3 regions of the Alcaligenes sp. SMD-FA genome follow, and region 1 is predicted to be linked to each of the others. Evidence: predicted binding sites of a transcription regulator. Region 1 holds the regulator's gene; each other region holds the start of a gene.
What was found. The regulator sigma-54, encoded in region 1, starts transcription at its own class of promoters, with help from an activator protein. The targets are predictions, from matches to a motif close to TGGCANGNAANCTGCTTT.
Positions count from the first base shown of each region.

Region 2: a site for sigma-54 is predicted at 1,422-1,439, ahead of prpB (methylisocitrate lyase). Genes of this name have one in related genera too.
Region 3: a site for sigma-54 is predicted at 4,667-4,684, ahead of glnK (P-II family nitrogen regulator). Genes of this name have one in related genera too.

Region 1 is NZ_CP110108.1:156,368-162,864, reverse strand. Features, by position in the region: gene OKX01_RS00665 (TonB-dependent receptor) at 296-2,422, shown strand; gene rpoN (RNA polymerase factor sigma-54) at 2,579-3,964, opposite strand; gene OKX01_RS00655 (hypothetical protein) at 3,981-4,535, shown strand; gene leuA (2-isopropylmalate synthase) at 4,866-6,497, shown strand, end outside.
Region 2 is NZ_CP110108.1:1,093,338-1,099,834, reverse strand. Features, by position in the region: gene prpR (propionate catabolism operon regulatory protein PrpR) at 1-1,252, opposite strand, end outside; gene prpB (methylisocitrate lyase) at 1,506-2,405, shown strand; gene prpC (2-methylcitrate synthase) at 2,510-3,673, shown strand; gene OKX01_RS05060 (hypothetical protein) at 3,762-4,163, shown strand; gene OKX01_RS05055 (GNAT family N-acetyltransferase) at 4,175-4,450, shown strand; gene acnB (bifunctional aconitate hydratase 2/2-methylisocitrate dehydratase) at 4,590-6,497, shown strand, end outside.
Region 3 is NZ_CP110108.1:2,617,101-2,623,597, reverse strand. Features, by position in the region: gene OKX01_RS12115 (glutathione S-transferase family protein) at 19-630, opposite strand; gene purB (adenylosuccinate lyase) at 866-2,242, shown strand; gene OKX01_RS12105 (c-type cytochrome) at 2,342-2,794, shown strand; gene OKX01_RS12100 (ammonium transporter) at 2,914-4,155, opposite strand; gene glnK (P-II family nitrogen regulator) at 4,170-4,508, opposite strand; gene OKX01_RS12090 (hypothetical protein) at 5,075-5,197, opposite strand; tRNA gene OKX01_RS12085 (tRNA-Lys) at 5,397-5,472, opposite strand; gene OKX01_RS12080 (neutral zinc metallopeptidase) at 5,548-6,399, opposite strand.

The DNA of each region.
Region 1 (6,497 bases):
CACCGCTCCTTTGCCTTCCCCTTGCCAAGCAAACATCGCCTGTTTTGCCAAAACTGCTCCATGGGACGCATTCCCACCGTCGAGTCAGACGTGCCACGATTTTGCTCAAAAATCCCTCTGAAACCCTAATTCCGGCGCGATTTCGGAGCAAAATCGACTGCATCGTCTCCTTATACCCTTAAGTTTATTAGGGTCGTTTTTATATCACAAAGCCACCTAACTGCTTGAACCCCCTACAAGCAAATGCTACAAATGAAACATTAATGAGAATCATTTATATTTAGATTACAAATCCATGCGTATTTCTTATTTTGTTGGCCTGAGCCTGCTCAGTGCGGGCAGCAGTTGGGCACAATCCTCCGATGCTCCCCCGGTTACGTCTTTGTCCACTATTGAAGTCAAAGCCAGCGAATACATTGATTTGCCGCCTGCGTACGAAGGCAATCATGTCGCTACCGGCGGCAATCTGGGTTTGCTGGGCAACCGGGATGTCATGAACACCCCCTTTAGCACCATCAACTACACCAGCGACTACATCGAGGACCTGCAAGGCCAGGAACTGCGCATTCTGATCAGCAAGAACGACCCTTCCGTGCAGACACCCGGTGCAGGTGGAACAGGTGGGAAAGACACTCTGTATATACGGGGTTTCCGTGCCGGTGACGTGTCTCTAAATGGTTTGCAAGGCTTGACCAGTGGCCGCCGCGTGATGGCCATCGCAGAGCGTTTAGAAATTCTCAAAGGCCCCTCTGCCGTTCTGAACGGCATGAATGCCAGCAATGATGTGGGTGGCTCGATCAATCTGGTGACCAAGCGCGCCACGGACGATCCCATTAGCAACATTACCCTGTCCTACATCCAGCCCTCCCAATTCGGGACGCATCTGGATCTGGGCCGCCGTTTCGGTCAATCCAATGAGCTGGGCCTGCGCTTGAACGGCGTGTTCAAGGACGGCGAGGGCGTGGTGGATCACCGTACCAATCGCGACAAACTGATCTCGCTGGGAGCGGACTACCGTCTGGGATCGCTCAAGTTGTCCGCCGACCTGTATCACCTGGAAGAGTACATTTCCGGCCTGAATCGGGGTGTGCGTCTGGCCAAGGGTCTGGACAAGAACCCACTGCCTACGCCTCCCAAAGGCGATGTCTTGTTGGGTGTCCCTTGGGCTGCCGGCCTGACGCGTGAAACCACGGCGCTGATCCGTGCAGACTGGGCTGCCAGCGACAAGCTGGCCCTGTACGGTTCGGCGGGTTACAGCAAGTCCGAGATGAACAACTACAACACCAAGGGCAGCACCTTGCTGAACGAGCAAGGGGACCTGAAGCTGGCCGCGACTCGGCGCAACAATACTGGCTACAACCTGGCTGCCAATACCGGCCTGTTCTACAGCTTTGACACCGGCTCGGTGCAGCACACCATCAGCGCCGGGCTGGACTGGAATCGTAAAAGCTCGCGCAGCGACAACACCTCCATCAAGGGCTGGTCTGAGACCATCAATATCTATGATCCGGACTACCCGGCACGCCCTTATGTCCCCATGAATGGGCTAAGTGCGCCTAACGTCAGCTATCTGTACAGTGCGGCGCTGGCCGATACCCTGTCTTTTGCAGACGGCAAATATCAGTTGACCCTGGGTCTGCGCCAGCAATGGGTGAGCACCAAGGATAAAAGCGGCAAGAGCGATAATTACCGCAAGAACGCCCTGACACCCACTATTGCCGGTGTCTGGCAATTGCAGGACGACTGGATGCTGTACGCCAACTATGCCGAAGGTCTAACTCAGGGCATGATTGTGGGCGACGACTACGCCAACGAAGGTCAAGTCTTCGCCCCCCAGAAAACACGCCAATACGAGATCGGGATGAAGTACGACAGTGGCGACTACGCACTGACCGCCGCCCTGTTCGACATTACCCAGCCCAATAGCTACGAGAGCAATGAGCGCTTCAATGGCAAGCCCAACTTGAGCTACGACGGTCGTCAGCGCAACCGAGGCGTGGAAGTACAGGTGTTTGGCCAGATTGCCAAGAACTGGCGTCTGACTGGCGGTATCGCCTACCTGGATCCTAAAATCCGCAAGGCCAGCAACCCGGATACCGAAGGGCGTAGCGCCATTGGCCTGTCCCGCTGGGTTGCCAAGGCTGGGATTGAATGGGACACCCCCTTTGTTCAAGGCCTGACCTTAAATGCCAATCTGCACACCCAGTCCAAGCAATATGCCAACGCCAGCAACAGTTACTACATGCCGGGCGTGACCACTTATGACCTGGGCATGCGCTACAAAACACGTTTTGCCGGCAAGGAAGTGACCTTGCGCGCCAGCCTGGAAAACGTAGGCAATAAAGCCTACTGGGTCGTGCCTTTAAGCAATGGCCAAGGCTCACCACGTACCTTCCTGGCTTCGGCCACCATGAAATTCTAAATAGACCAACAATAACCCTGCGATCCAGTGACTCCGTCTGGATGGCAGGCGCTAACTTTGCTTTTGCAGGGCCTGTTCATGCGTGTATGCAGGCCCTGTTTTTTTCATTGTTTCCAAGGTCTTGCCAAGTATCTTGAGCCTGCTGTGGCTGTCGCCCTAGACTCCCGCCGCTGCCCGCATCTTGCGCTGTGAAGCCGGTGCCAAACCTTCCGCCTCCCGGTATTTGGCCACTGTACGGCGCGCCAACGTCAGGCCCTGAGCCTGCAAGAGATCGGTAATCTGCTGGTCCGACAAAGGCTTGGCCGGTGGCTCGTCACGAATCATCTGTACAATCTGCGCCCGCACCGAAGCAGCGGACATATCGGCCTTGCCATCCACACTGGCCAAGGCCACGGTAAAGAACTGTTTAAGCTCCATCACCCCATGCGGCGTCTGCATGTATTTTTGCCGCGTTGCACGCGAAATCGTCGACTCATGCAAATCCAGTTCAGCCGCCAGATCGGCCAACTGCATGGGTTTCAGGGCCGACACACCCTGCGTGAAGAAATCCTGCTGCATCTGCACGATCGCTTGTGCTACGCGCAAAATCGTCACAAAGCGACTGTTGACGCTGCGCAGCAAGCCGGTCGCTTTTTGGCGCTCTGCCAATAAGGCTGGGTGCGCTTCAATTTCATAATCGTGCAGGTTCACCAGTTGCAAGCGCGGTACAGCCAGGGGATTCAAGGCCGCCTGCCAGCTATCCTTGCCACGAATCAGCAAGACGTCCGGCACGACATACGCCGAGACATTCTGCGTCCAGGCACGCCCCGGCTTGGGGTCCAGTTTCAGGATCAAATGATGGGCCCGCTCCACCAGCTCGGCCGGATAGAGGCCTGCACAGCGCTGACGCAGCTGACTGGGCGAGGCCAGAACGCCGACATGCTCACGCACCAGATAGCGGGCGCAATCAAACAAGGCGGGCTCCAGTTGCTGGGCCTGTTGCATCAGTTGCAAGCTCAGGCACTCGGCCAGATCCCGCGCACCGACACCGGCCGGGTCCAAAGACTGCACCTGTGCCAGCGCGCAGCGCAAATCACTTTCATCAATATCCAGCTCAGCGGGCAGGCAGGCCAGCACCTCGTCCAAAGAGACGGGCAGGTAGCCGTTATCGTCCAGCTCGTCGATTAACAACTGTGCCAGGACCCGGTCACGGTCGCTCAAACGCAACAATCCCAACTGCTCGCTTAGATAAGCAGCCAGGTCCTGGTCAATGGCCGATTCGGGGGACCAATCAGGGTCATGCGAATCCCCTTGGTGCTTGGGAAACTCCAGACTCGCCCACGAGGATTCCGCCTCGCCCGAAGCGGCTTCGGGCAATGGCTCGGCGGCGACATCCATCTGCACGTCCAAACGTTCCAGCAAAGGGTTGTCCAGCAAAGCTTGAGCCAACTCCTGCTCCAGCTCGGCCCCCGATAGCTGCAACACTTTAATAGACTGTTGCAATTGCGGCGTCAAAACCAGCGTTTGCTGCTGGCGTAAATCTAGTGACTGACGCGTAAGCATAGGTACAATCGTTTCCATGAAAACTGACAACGCCCAGACACCCACCGCCAACGATAGTCAGGCTCTGCGTAGCACTCTGTTCAAGCTGTGCGCCACAGCCACTATTATCTGCACCGTCATCACTGTCGTAGTAGCCATTATCTGGTGGGACCTTCTCAACCGTCTTATCAGCTTCGGGCGTGGCCTGGATTACTCTGGCCTGCAGGCCTTGAGCATTCAAAACCTGGCGCTGATCAAACAATACAACCCGTTTTTCTGGTGGACGGTAGTGGGCGTCATAACGCTCATTATTGCCTATCTTTTGTATGGCTTTATACAAAGGGTCATGCAACGCAACCAGCAACGCATTATCGACGAGTCCACCGTGGCTCAGTTAGCCCGATCGCTCAGCCGTCCGGCCCGTGAAGTCATTTTGTGGTGCTGGCCCGATCAGCGCAGCCCTTTGACTGTGGGTGATTTACAACGCGCCTATAGCGAGTTGCGCGCTGGCCGCTTTGGCAAGATCGAACTGGCCGAGCAACAAAGCCGCCTGTTACAGGCCGACTATGAGCGCCAAGAACCACAAACCTGACACTTGCCTTCCTGTTTCTTTTGTGTTTGACTAACGGTCATGACTCACGCACGCCAACTCTCCTACGCTTGCCAAGGTTTCAGCCCCGCCGCTGAAGCAACCTTGTCGCGTTCCGTGCGTGAAGGCCGTTCCTCGGCCCCTGCCTCCATCCTATCCCAGCTGCTACTACTAGCGTCCGGTTGCCGGGCCTAGTGTCCTGTGGCAGTTCGGCAGCCAATACTCAGCCACATCTACGTCATTTGTGCCGCCACCGGCCTACGTAAATGCTGCAATCGCTGGTGACGGCAAGAAGTAATCAACACTTTTTGTCCGACAGGTATCCCCATGGCAATGCTGAAAAACCCCTCTCAAAAGTATCGTCCTTTTGTCGCCTTTGATCGCGACTTCGCCGAGCGCACCTGGCCGTCCAAGCGCATTACCAAAGCGCCCATCTGGATGAGCACTGACTTGCGTGACGGCAATCAGTCCCTGATCGAGCCCATGAACGTGGCTCGCAAACTGCGCTTTTTCGAGCAACTCGTCAAAATCGGTTTCAAGGAAATCGAGGTCGGTTTCCCTTCCGCATCGCAGACCGACTTCGATTTCGTTCGCAAGCTGATCGACGAAAACCGTATCCCTGAAGACGTCACCATCATCGTCTTGACGCAATCGCGTGAAGACCTGATCAAGCGCACAGTCGAAGCCGCTGCGGGCGCCAAACGCGCCATCATTCACTTGTACAACGCATGTGCGCCGGCCTTTCGCAAGGTCGTCTTTAACTTGAGCAAGGACGAGATCAAGGAAATTGCCTTGACCGGTACACGTCTGGTCAAAAGCGAAGTGGCCAAGTACCCGCAAACCCAATGGGGCTACGAGTACTCGCCCGAAGTGTTCAGCACCACCGAGCCTGAATTCGCTCTGGACGTGTGTAATGCGGTGGTGAAAGCCTGGGACCCAGCCGCCGACGAGCGCGTCATTTTGAACTTGCCCGCCACCATTGAGGCCACCACGCCCAATATGTACGCCGACCAGATCGAGTGGATGCACAACAATCTGGAGCAACGCAGCAACGTGACCCTGAGCGTACACCCGCACAACGACCGCGGCACGGCAGTAGCGGCTGCTGAACTGGCCGTGATGGCGGGCGCAGACCGTATCGAAGGTTGCTTGTTCGGTAGCGGCGAGCGCACCGGCAACGTCTGCCTGGTGACCTTGGCCCTGAACCTGTACACCCAGGGTGTGAACCCTGAGCTGGACTTCTCGGACATCGACGAAGTGCGCCGCACCGCCGAGTACTGCAACCAGTTGCCCGTGCACCCACGCCATCCTTACGCGGGCGACCTGGTGTTTACCGCCTTCTCCGGCTCCCACCAGGACGCCATCAAGAAAGGCTTGGCACAGCAAAAATCCGACGAACTGTGGGAAGTGCCTTACTTGCCAATCGACCCGGCCGACCTGGGCCGCAGCTACGATGCGGTTATCCGCGTCAACAGCCAGTCAGGCAAGGGCGGTGTGTCCTACCTGCTGGAACAAGAGCACGGTCTGGTCTTGCCACGCCGCATGCAAATCGAATTCAGCCGTGCCATTCAGCGCGTCACCGATTCTTCCGGCAAGGAAGTAACACCTGCAGATGTGTACGGCATTTTCGAGTCCGAATACCTGAACTGCAAAAAGCACTACAAGCTGCTCAAGCACAACATCATCAGCCAGCCGCACGCCGACAGCGGCCAGCAATTCACGATTGAAGTGGATGTGGAACACGACGGTCAGGTTCGCACCTTGAAGGGGTCGGGCGAAGGCGCGATCTCTGCCTTTGTGAATGCTTTGGATATGTCCATCAAGATCATGGACTACAACGAACACGCCATTGGTTCCGGTGCGGAAACCCGCGCTGCCGCTTACGTGGAAATGCGTATCGGTGACAGTCCATCGGGCTTTGGTGTGGGCGTTCACGCCGACATCGTGACATCCTCCTTCCTGGCG
Region 2 (6,497 bases), 940 kb from region 1:
CCAGCCCGACTTTGCCGCCCCGGCTGGAGCCTGTAAATGCGCCTTCTACATAGCCGAACAGCTCGCTTTCCAGCAGGCTGTCGGGGAAAGCGGCACAGTTCACCGCTACAAAGGGCTGTGCGCGTCTGGCACTGGCACTATGAATCCCTTGAGCCAGCAGCTCCTTACCTGTACCACTCTCGCCGATAATCAGGGTGGTCGCCGTGCTTTGTGCACACGCCTGAGCCTGGGCACGCAGCTTGTACATGGGCGAACTTTGCCCCACCAGATCGGATAACTCGTACCGGGCATGACGCGATGCCACTTGCTGACTGCGTGAACGCAAACTGCGGTCCAATCGCTGAATCGCAGCCGGGTCCTGGCATAGCAGCACGGCCCCGCTCAAGCGCCCCTGCTCCAAAATCGGCATACGGGTCACAATCGCGGTGCGACCAGCCACTTGCTGCACCGTATCCAGTTGCACTTCCAGGCTGCGCAGCGTACCGGCCAGATCCAGTTCGGGGTACAAGGAACCCAAGCGGCGGCCAATCACGGCTTGGGCGGGTTGGCCCAACCAGGCCTCCATGGCCGGGTTAACGGTTTCAATCCGCTCGTCCCTGTCCACTGACACCACACCGTCACGCAACTGCGCCAGAATCGTATTCAAGCGATCCCGACGGGCCGCTTCAGCGCGCGCAACACGGGCCAGTTCGATAGCGGATTCCAGCGCCTGCCGAACGGCTCCTTGTGAATACAGCAGCACGCCCTCCATTTGATTCTCACGCGCCAGATCCACCACCAGACCGGGGGCCAGCACCCACTCCACGCCCAGTTCTTTCAAATCCTGAACACAGCTACGTGCATCAGCCTCGCTGCGATAGCTGCGTAGCTCCACGGGTAGATCAAAACGCTGCACGAACTCCATTAGTTCCAGCGGCATTTCGCCATAGGTCACCACGGCTTTACGCTCGGCCTGTGCCGAGGCCAGACTGCCCATAATGTCAAAGCCACCCGGATGCACCAGCATCACCGGCAAGTCCAGATGCTCACGCAAATAACTGCCGTTGGAACCAGCGGACACCAGAACGTCGATTGCACCGGTTTGTCGCAAAACCTGCACGGCTTGCACAGCCTCGCCATAGGCTTTGTCCACGATCAGGATTTCGGCCTGGGCGCGGAACTGCGGCACCAACTCTTCCAAGAGAGAACGCAGTCCATGCAGGCCAAAAGCCACCAGACGCAGCCGAGCAGGAGGGGAGGAAGGATAAGGCATGTGATTTCACCCAGGCATCAACAATGCGACATTGTTTCAAATTACGTTTCAATATTGAAACACAAAACAATGAAATACCGTATTTGTAAAAAAGAGGGACACCTGCGAGCGCTCAAGACATTCCCGCCTCGTCTGGCTTCAGAGCTTTCATCATCCCCACCGCTGAACTTGGCACAGCATTTGCTTTAAAAGTAATAACCCATCGCAGCATCACGCTGACGACATTTTCTTATCTTGTGATCTGGAGCCCCAAATGAGCCAAAACCAACTGACATCGGCAGGCGCCCGTTTCCGCCAGGCCCTGCGTGAAGAACAGCCTTTGCAAATCATCGGCGCCATCAACGCCAACCACGCTTTGTTGGCCCAACGCGCCGGCTACCGCGCCATCTACTTGTCGGGTGGCGGTGTAGCGGCTGGCTCTTTGGGCTTGCCTGATCTGGGCATCAACACCCTGGATGACGTGCTGACTGACATTCGCCGCATCACCGATGTATGCGATCTGCCATTGATGGTGGACATTGATACCGGCTTTGGTGCTTCGGCCTTTAACATCGCCCGCACGATCAAAAGCCTGATCAAGTTCGGCGCCGCCGCTTGCCACATCGAGGACCAGGTGGGTGCCAAGCGTTGCGGTCACCGCCCCGGCAAAGAAATCGTCAGCACCGGCGAAATGGCAGACCGTGTAAAGGCCGCTGTTGACGCCCGTACCGACCCAGAATTTTTCATCATGGCTCGTACCGACGCGATTGCGGTTGAAGGTGTGGACGCCGCCCTGGAACGTGCCCAGGCTTGCGTGCAAGCGGGTGCAGACGGCATTTTTGCTGAAGCCTGCTACGACCTGGACACATACCGCCGCTTTACCGAAACACTGGATGTGCCTGTGCTGGCCAACATTACCGAGTTCGGTCAAACCCCCTTGTTCACCGTGCAAGAACTGGCTTCGGCCAATGTGGCCATGGTGCTCTACCCCCTGTCCGCCTTCCGCGCCATGAACAAGGCCGCCGAAACTGTCTACCAGGCGATCCGTCGTGACGGACATCAAAAAAATGTCATCGATTTGATGCAGACTCGTGAAGAACTGTACGATCGTATCGGCTACCATGCTTACGAGCAAAGCCTCGACAAGCTGTTCCAGAAAAACAAGAAGTCCTGAGCCCCCACAGGCTCCCGCCCGGCCCTTTGACAGGGCCTTTGCGCGGGTAAAACCCCATTTAGCAGCCAGCCTCGTGCTGGCTGCCCAGCAACCAGGAGACCTTTATGAGCAGTACTGAGAACACCCCTAGCACTGGCTTCAAGCCCAAGAAATCTGTTGCCCTGTCTGGCGTTGTGGCAGGCAATACCGCCTTGTGCACGGTCGGTCGCAGTGGCAATGATCTGCACTATCGCGGCTACGATATCTTGGATCTGGCCCAGGCTTGCGAATTTGAGGAAGTGGCGCATTTGCTGATTCACGGCAAATTGCCCAACCGCGACGAACTGCGCGCGTACAAGCAAAAGCTCAAGCGCCTGCGCGGCCTGCCTCTGGCCCTGCAAACCGCTCTGGAAACCCTGCCTGCCCACAGCCACCCCATGGACGTGATGCGCACCGCCGTATCGGTTCTGGGCTGCGTGCTGCCTGAAAAAGACGACCACAACCTGCCCGACGCGCGCGACATTGCCGACCGTCTGATGGCTTGCCTGGGTTCAGCCCTGCTGTACTGGTACCACTACAGCCACAACGGCGAAATGATTGATGTGCAAACCGACGATGACAGCATCGGCGCGCACTTCCTGCACCTGCTGCATGGCGAAAAGCCCTCGGCCGAGTGGGAAAAAGCCATGCATGTGTCGCTGAACCTGTACGCCGAGCACGAGTTCAACGCCTCCACCTTTACCAGCCGCGTGATCGCCGGTACGGGTTCGGACTTCTACTCCGCGATTGCCGGTGCGATCGGCGCTCTGCGCGGTCCCAAGCACGGCGGTGCCAACGAAGTGGCTTTTGAAATCCAGAAGCGCTACGAGACACCTGACCAGGCTGAAGAAGACATCCGCAAGCGTGTGGAAAACAAGGAAGTCATTATTGGCTTCGGTCACCCCGTCTACACCATCTCCGACCCACGCAACGAAGTCATCAAATCGGTGGCCAAAGAGCTGGCCGTGGCCGATGGCAACACCCGCATGTACGACATTGCCGAGCGTCTGGAAAGCGTGATGTGGGAAGTGAAAAAAATGTTCCCCAACCTGGACTGGTTCTCGGCCGTGTCCTACCACACCATGGGCGTGCCTACCGCCATGTTCACGCCTTTGTTCGTGATCGCGCGTACGGCTGGCTGGGCGGCTCACGTGATTGAGCAGCGCGTGGACAACAAGATTATTCGTCCTACCGCCAACTACATTGGCCCTGAAAACCAAAGCTTTGTGCCTCTGGACCAGCGCCCATAAGTCACAGATCCTGGGCTATTATTCGCCTGTGATCTAACTCACGGCCCCGCTGCATTACGCACGCGGGGCCGTCTTGCTGGTGACTTCCATGCTCTCTGAATTTGTACGCTACGCCCTGCCGCTAGCCGGCACTCTGATGATTGCCTGTGCCCTGACCACACTCGTGTCCGGTGCTTATTTATTGCTGTTCAATCTGCGCCGCAGCAACCAGGTGCTACGCCACCCTTATCTGGACCAGTACCCCTGGGAAAAACTCAGTTTCCCCCTGAAGGCCGGCATACTGCTGGATTATTTTTTACGGCTGAATTTTCCCAAACGCCAAAGCTCGCTGTTTGGCAATGCCAACCGTTTGCTCAGGCACGTCCAGCCCGACGAGGTTCCCATGGGCGTCAAATGGCCCCTGATGGGACTGTGGGGCGGCTGCTTTCTGGGCATGATCAGCATGCTGGCCGTTTGGATTCTAATCGCCCTGCACTCCAACCCCACTTGAAGGAGCCTGCCTTGACCACCGAGATCCACCACGACCCGCAAGCACATCTGTTTTACTGCGATGTTGAAAACCTGCGCAGCGTGATCGAATACGAACTGGATGATGCCATCATGAGCATCACCCATACGCGCGTGCCGCCCGAACTGGAAGGCCGCGGCATTGCAGGGCAACTGACCCGCTTTGCACTGGAGACGGCGAAAAACCAACAGTGGAAAGTACGCCCGATTTGCAGCTATGCCGTGGTCTATCTACGCCGCCACCCTGAATACGCCGACTTGCAGGCCTGAACCCAGCAATATTCGGCCTTTTGCAAGTCTTATATAAGATATAAGACCATTGCTTCGCTGTGCGCTTCAAATTACAATTGGGGCAACACGCGATTTATTGCATTTTCATATCAACCATTTACCGATAGGCACCCGCACTATGCTGGACTCTTACCGCGAACATGTTGCCGAGCGCGCTGCTCTGGGCATTCCCCCGCTGCCTTTGTCAGCTCAGCAGACCGCCGAGCTGATCGAGCTCATCAAGAACCCACCTGCCGGTGAGGAAGCATTTCTGGTCGACCTGCTGACGCACCGCGTCCCCGCCGGTGTAGACGATGCTGCCAAAGTCAAAGCCTCTTACCTGGCCGCTATCGCGCTGGGCACAGAAACCTGTGCCTTGATCAGCCGCGAGCGTGCCACTGAGCTGCTGGGAACCATGCTGGGTGGCTACAACATCAGCCCTCTGATCGATCTGCTGGATTCGCCCGAACTGGGCCAGATCGCTGCCAACGGTCTGAAAAACACCCTGTTGATGTTTGACTCGTTCCACGACGTTCAGGAAAAAGCCGAAAAGGGCAATGCCTTTGCAAAAGAAGTGCTGCAAAGCTGGGCCGACGGCGAGTGGTTCACCAGCCGTCCTGAAGTCCCCGAAAGCCTGACCGTCACTGTTTTCAAAGTCACCGGCGAGACCAACACGGACGATCTGTCCCCCGCCCCTGACGCCTGGAGCCGCCCGGACATTCCGCTGCACGCGCTGGCCATGCTGAAGAACCCACGCCCAGGTATCGAACCTGAAGAGCCCGGCAAGAAAGGCCCTGTCAGCTTTATCGAATCCCTGAAAGAAAAGGGCCACCTGGTTGCCTACGTAGGTGACGTGGTCGGTACCGGCTCTTCGCGTAAATCGGCTACCAACTCCGTGTTGTGGTTCACCGGCCAAGACATTCCTTTCGTTCCCAACAAGCGCTTTGGTGGCGTATGTCTGGGCAGCAAGATTGCTCCTATCTTCTACAACACAATGGAAGATGCCGGTGCCTTGCCTATCGAGCTGGACGTTTCCAACATGGAAATGGGCGACGTGGTTGAGCTGCGTCCCTACGAAGGCAAAGCCTTCAAAAATGGCGAACTGATCTCCGAATTCCAGGTCAAGTCCGACGTGCTGTTCGACGAAGTGCGCGCTGGTGGCCGTATTCCCCTGATCATTGGCCGTGGCCTGACCACCCGTGCTCGTGAAGCACTGGGTCTGCCCCCAACCACCCTGTTCCGCCTGCCACAAAGCCCTGCCGACTCCGGTAAAGGCTTCTCCCTGGCCCAGAAGATGGTTGGCCGTGCTTGCGGCCTGCCTGAAGGTCAAGGCGTGCGCCCCGGTACTTACTGCGAACCACGCATGACCACCGTTGGCAGCCAGGACACCACGGGCCCAATGACTCGCGACGAACTGAAAGACCTGGCTTGCCTGGGCTTCTCGTCCGATCTGGTGATGCAGTCCTTCTGCCACACCGCCGCTTACCCCAAACCTGTGGACGTTAAAACTCACCACGAACTGCCTGCTTTCATCAGCACGCGTGGTGGTGTTTCCCTGCGTCCAGGCGACGGTATCATCCACTCCTGGTTGAACCGCATGTTGTTGCCCGATACCGTGGGTACCGGTGGCGACTCGCACACCCGTTTCCCTATCGGCATCAGCTTTCCCGCCGGTTCCGGTCTGGTGGCCTTTGCTGCGGCTACCGGTGTGATGCCTCTGGACATGCCAGAATCCGTACTGGTGCGCTTCAAGGGCGAAATGCAGCCCGGCGTCACGCTGCGTGACCTGGTTAACGCCATTCCTCTGTACGCCATCAAGCAAGGCTTGCTGACCGTGGAAAAAGCCGGCAAGAAGAACATCTTCTCCGGTCGCATCCTGGAAATCGAAGGTCTGCCTAACCTGAAGATCGAACAGGCTTTCGAGCTGTCCGACGCGTCGGCTGAGCGTTCCGCCGCTGCATGTACCGTTCGTCTGAACAAAGAGCCCATCATCGAATACCTGAACAGCAACATCACGCTGCTCAAGTGGATGATTGCCAATGGCTAC
Region 3 (6,497 bases), 1.6 Mb from region 1:
TGCTTGCTGGCGCAACGCTCACTGCGTAGGCGGTAAGGTGCTGGCAAACGAGGGACGCGCTTGGAGTTTTTCATCCAGGCGTTGCAGATTGCCGTACTGCGAGCGCCAGTCCAGCTCAGGAAAGCGCAGGTCCAGATAACCCAGTGCGCAGCCTACGGCAATGTCGGCCAGGCTAAAGCTGGTGCCCATGCAAAAGGACTGGTCACCCAGGGTGTTGTTCATCGATTGCAGGGCAGCGGTGATTTTGCTGTTTTGGCGGTCAATCCAGGCGGGCAGACGTAGCTCTTGGGGGCGGCGATTTTCCACCACGATGGCAACGCAGGCGTCAAGCAAGCCATCGGCAATGGCTTCCCAGCATTTGACTGCAGCGCGATCACGTCCGGCTTGGGGGATCAGGCGGCCGACGGGCGAGAGGGTATCCAGATATTCGACGATCACGCGGGAGTCAAACAAGCTTGCCTGATCATCCATAATCAGACAGGGAACTTTGCCCAGTGGATTGTGTTTCAGAATATCGCTGTCATCGGCCCACACATCCTCCAGAATCAGCTCGTAATCGAGCTTTTTTTCCGCCATGACAACACGCACTTTGCGCGCGTATGGGCTGGTGAGGGAAGCTATAAGTTTCATAAAAAGCTATCAAAAGTTGCAGGCTCAAAAAGTATAGCAGGAACCTATGGGCGAACGCCCCGCAGGCCGGGCCTGACCCTGTCGCTGGAAACAATGTTGGAAAACTGTGGTTTATTCGTCAAAGCCTGGGACTGCCGTCGCTTTCTACCCCCGTGCTGAACGCGTGGCATACGGGTGTCGGCCTGCAATGTTAGAATGCGGGCTGACTTTATTCCCCCTTCTTTTCTGTAGAACGATGCACATAGCCGATACCCTGAGCACTCTGAATGCCTTGTCGCCATTGGACGGGCGTTATGGCAGCCGTACCGCCCCCTTGCGTGGCCTGTTGTCCGAAGCCGCATTCATGTGGCATCGCGTGGAGGTCGAAGTGGCCTGGCTGATCGGCCTGTCCGACGCGGGTCTGCCTGAACTGCCTACTTTCTCTGCCGAAGCCCGCGAGGTACTCAAGAGCCTGGTGCAGAACTTCTCGGAAGACGATGCTGCCCGCATCAAAGCCATTGAACGCACCACTAACCACGACGTGAAAGCCGTGGAATACTGGTTGAAAGAAAAAGTGGCCGACCACGCCGAACTGTCCGCCGCGGCCGAGTTCATTCACTTCTCCTGCACCTCCGAGGACATCAACAACACCTCGCACGCCCTGATGTTGACGCGTGCTCGTGAGCAGGTCATCCTGCCTCAGTTGCAGGAAGTGTGCGATGCCATCAAGGCCCAGGCCCGTCTGCATGCCGAGCAGCCCTTGCTGTCGCGCACCCACGGCCAGCCTGCCAGCCCCAGCACCATGGGCAAAGAGTTCGCCAACGTGGCCGCGCGTTTGCAAAACGCCATTACCGCTATCGCCGCTGTTCAGCCTCTGGCTAAATTGAACGGCGCAACCGGTAACTACAATGCGCACTTCTCGGCTTACCCCGAAATTGACTGGCCAGCATTCAGCAAGAAAGTGCTGGGTGGTTTGGGTCTGACGCAAAACGTCTACACCATTCAGATCGAACCGCATGATTGGATGGCTGCCCTGTTTGACGCGATCGCCCGTGCCAACACCATCCTGCTGGACTTCAACCGTGACGTTTGGGGCTACATTTCCCTGGGCTACTTCAAGCAGCGCCTGAAAGAAGGCGAGATCGGTTCGTCCACCATGCCGCACAAGGTGAACCCGATTGACTTTGAAAACTCGGAAGGCAATCTGGGCCTGGCCAATGCCATGCTGCGTCACCTGTCCGAGAAGCTCCCTATCTCTCGTTGGCAGCGAGACCTGACGGATTCGACCGTGCTGCGTAATCTGGGCGTGGCCCTGGGCTACAGCGTGGTGGCCTACGACGCCTGCCTGCGTGGTATCGGCAAACTGGAACTGAATGCTGCCGCTGTGGATGCGGACATTGATGCTTGCTGGGAAATCCTGGCCGAACCAGTTCAAACCGTGATGCGTCGCTACGGTTTGCCTCAGCCTTACGAACAACTCAAAGCTCTGACACGTGGCCGTGGTATTACCGAGGAAGCGTTGCGCGAGTTTATTGGCGGCCTGGAGCTGCCCGCAGACGCTAAAAACTATTTGCTTGAGTTAACTCCACGCAGCTATCTGGGTGTGGCGGTACAGTTGGCCCAGGCCATCTAAATCCAAACGGCTGTGCTCTTGCACAAGGGCACAGCCAGGTCGGGTTTTTTGAGCCAGTGCTTTATGAAGTGTTTTATGTTTCATCACACAGGAGTTCCCATGAAAAAACTTGCGTTTTTGACTGCCGCTGCCGCTTTGTGCGCCGCGTTTGTCACGCCAGCTACAGCCCAATTCGCCAAGCCTGAGCAAGCGGTGGACTACCGTCAAGCCAGCATGGCCTTGATCGGTTCGCATTTTGGTCGTATGGCTCCCGTCGCTAAAAAGGAAGCTCCTTATGACGCGGCTGCGATCGCCAAGAACGTGGAAGTGCTGACTGTTTTGGCTGCTTTGCCTTGGAGCGCGTTTGGTGCCGGTACTGAAGGCGGCGAGACCAAAGCAGAAGCCTGGAGCGATGCTCAGGGTTTCAAGCAAGCCACAGACGATTTCACCACGGCAATCGACAAGCTGAAAGTGGCTTCCGATTCAGGCGACTTTGATGCCTTCCGTGTGGCTTTTGGTAATGTGGGCAAGTCCTGTAAGACTTGTCACGACGCTTACCGCAAAGAAAAATAAGCAGCCGTTTTGCTTATAAAAAAAGCCCTCGAGAGAGGGCTTTTTCTTTTAGGTTTGTACCTGTGTTTGAAGGGGGCTGTTTGCCTGTGGGCAAGATAGTCAAGAATCATGATGGGATCTCAGTGTTGATAGCCCGTTTCACCGTGGGTGCGGATATCCAGACCTTCGCGTTCATGGTCAGCATCGACACGTAAACCACCGCAGACGACTTTGGCAATCTTGAAGGCAATCCAGGCGGCCACACCGGACCAGACCAGAGTCAGCAAGACGCCTTCGAGCTGAATCCACAACTGCATCCAGATACTGTTGCCAGCAGCGGTGCCGGGACCACCTAGAACAGGTGCGTTGAACAGACCCGTGAGCAACGCGCCCACAATTCCGCCCAAACCGTGAATGCCAAACACGTCCAATGTATCGTCGGCACGCAGCCAGCGCTTCAGAACATTAACGCCCCACAAGCAAGCCAGGGAAGTAATCAAGCCAATGGCCAGTGCACCGGAGGGAGCCACAAAACCGGCTGCTGGGGTAATGCCGACCAAACCTGCAATGGCACCCGAGCAAGCACCCAGCAAGGAAGGATGACCTTTGCTGATCCATTCGCCCAATGTCCAGGCCACAACGCCAATGGCAGCGGCCAACATGGTGTTGAAGAAGGCGAGCGTGGCATTTTCATTGGCAGACAAAGCCGAGCCAGCGTTGAAACCGAACCAGCCTACCCACAGCAGAGCCGCACCAATAAAGGTCAAGGGCAGGTTATGAGGTGGCATGGCTTCACGACGGTAGTTCAAGCGTGGGCCAATCATCCAGGCACCGACCAGACCCGCAATACCGGCATTGATGTGTACGACCGTTCCTCCTGCAAAGTCCAACGCGCCACGGGTGTTGAGCAAACCGCCGTTCTGTCCATCGGCAAACCAGACCATATGGCAGATAGGCAGATAGGCCAGGGTGAACCAGATCACAGTAAAGACCAAAATGGCGGACAGACGGGTACGTTCTGCCAGACTGCCGACAACCAGGGCGCATGTCAGACCGGCAAACGTGGCCTGGAAAGACGCAAACAGCAGTTCAGGCAGGGTGCCCGACATGGAGAACTGTTGGTCAGCGGCAGTAAACATGCCATTGAACAAGACCTTGTCGAAACCACCAATCAAGGGATTGCCAGCGGTAAAAGCCAGCGAGTAGCCATAGATAAACCACAGCACCACCCCCAAACTGAACACCAGCAAGGTTTGGGACAACATGGACAAGGCATTTTTTTGACGCACCATCCCTGAGTAAAACAGGGCCAGGCCCGGCGCGGCCATCATTAGTACCAGAAGCGTGGAGACCAGCATCCACGAGAGATCAGCGTTGTTCATGATGGAGTCTCCGATTACAGGGCTTGTTCATCGCATTCGCCGGTGCGGATGCGGATGACGTGGTCCAGCGGCTGGACAAAGATCTTGCCGTCACCAATACGACCGGTGCGGGCGCTGCTTTGAATGGCTTCCAGAACGCTTTGCAACTGCTCGTCGGGAATAGCCAGTTCAATGCGGATCTTGGGCAGGAAGTCGACTGCATATTCTGCACCGCGGTACAGCTCAGTGTGGCCTTTCTGGCGACCAAATCCTTTGACCTCGGTCAGTGTCATCCCCTGTATGCCCAGATCGGAAAGGGCCTCGCGTATCTCGTCAACCTTGAAGGGTTTGACGATGGCGGTAATTAATTTCATAGGTGTTCCTGAAGTAAACACAGGCAAGCTGGCCTTGCGGATGCAATGGAACACCGAGGGGGGTAGGAGACGGTTGAGAGGGGGCCGACCGGGATGGGTAATCCTGGTGGATGGCTTGAGTGCAACCGGCAGCGCCGGTTTGAGCGACTCTCCGGCTGTCAGCAGGATGTGCGACAGCGCGAACGCAAGTGGTAGGCAAGCGGACCTGTGTTGTAGGTTGAAGAGCAACACAATTCCGGCAAGGCGAGTAAGCTAGCTAGGCACGTGACCCCGGTCTTGCCTAGTCGGTGGGCAGCAAGATAACAGCAGCGCTCTGTGACGCCTGTCTCCGCTCATCTCACCACCGCAGGAACAACGACTATGGAAAAATAATATATGTTGCAACGCAACAAGTGCGCATTGTGTGCATTTTTTTTTTAAATAGTCTTAACTTTGCAACATTTTCCTGCTGCCAAAGCATGATTCAAATGTGGGGCAAGGCGCTGGCAGGGCAGCGACATTTTCCGCGCTGCCCTGGATTGCGCCTACATGGCAGGGGTGCAGGATGCTTGAGTGGGCGGGGTCTGTTAGTTCCTGGCTTTGCTAGGCGGCTCATTGCCCGGGATTTTCTTCGGGTCGGGTTCGGGGTTCGGCGTTTTGCCCGGAGGTGTGGTGTCGGGGGCCTTGGTCGGATCAATGGCAATCAGCATGACAATCTCCTGATGTGATGATCTGTTAGCCTAGCGGGTTTTTGTAGTGGGCGAAGTAAACAACTATGACCAGAAGATGGCTGCGCAAAATTGGGGTAGCGATGTGCTGGATCGATGCGTCCAGACGCAAAAAAACCCGCTGTAGCAGCGGGCTAATTTACGGTGTTGCGGCATGGTGTACCGCAAACAGCAGGATATCTGGTGGGTCGTGACAGACTCGAACTGTCGACCAATGGATTAAGAGTCCAGTGCTCTACCAACTGAGCTAACGACCCCCGTTTCCTGCGAAGAAAATGATTATAGAACGGAAATTATGTAGCGCAAGGACGAGTTACATAATTTTACGTTTATCAGGAAGCGGGATCAGGTCGAGTGAAGGTATCGCACATGTTCAGTTGCCCGGTTTGATAGCCTTGCATGAACCAGGCCATGCGTTGTTGCGCGCTGCCATGGGTAAAAGAGTCTGGAACCACATAGCCTTGAGACTGCTTTTGCAAGGTGTCATCACCTACCGCTTGAGCCGCGTCTAGCGCAGAACGGATATCGCCCGGTTCCAGAATCTGGCGTTGTGCATCGGCGTGATTGGCCCAGATGCCGGCGTAGCAGTCTGCCTGCAGTTCCAGACGTACGGACGCCTGACGGGCTTGCGAGGCCGAGCCGCTGCGACGGGCTTCATCCACACGGCGCATCATGCCCAATTGGTTCTGAACGTGGTGGCCCACTTCATGCGCAATCACGTAGGCAGGGGCAAAGTTTCCCTTGACGCCCATCTTTTGCTCCATCTCGGTGAAAAAGCCCAGGTCTATATAGAGCTTTTGATCGGCCGGGCAGTAAAACGGGCCCATGGCCGATTGGCCTGCGCCACAAGCCGTGGGAGTCGCGCCGCGATACAGAACCAGTACGGGATCGCGGTAGCTGCCATTGGTTTGCTTGGCAAAAATATCGCGCCAGACATCCTCGGTTTCACCCAGGATTTTGGCGATGGTTTGGCCCTGTGTATCCGAGGCGGCAATCGGTTGAGATTGCGGGGCGCTGGTGGGGCCACCGGCCAGGTTCAGCACCACATTGGGGTCGACCCCAAAGTACAGGGCTACCAAGGCCAGCACGATTGTCCCCAAACCGATCTTGCCGCCGCTCAGGCGTGGCCCATTGGCACGGCGGTCCTCGACATTACGGCTGGAGCGAGATTTATCCAGACGCATCACGCTCTCCTTGAATTTGAAAACGTCAATGTACTCTGATTTGCGGGCCAAAGCAGGGGCATTTTCGATTCTTGTCATCTTCTAAAGGGAGGGGGGGC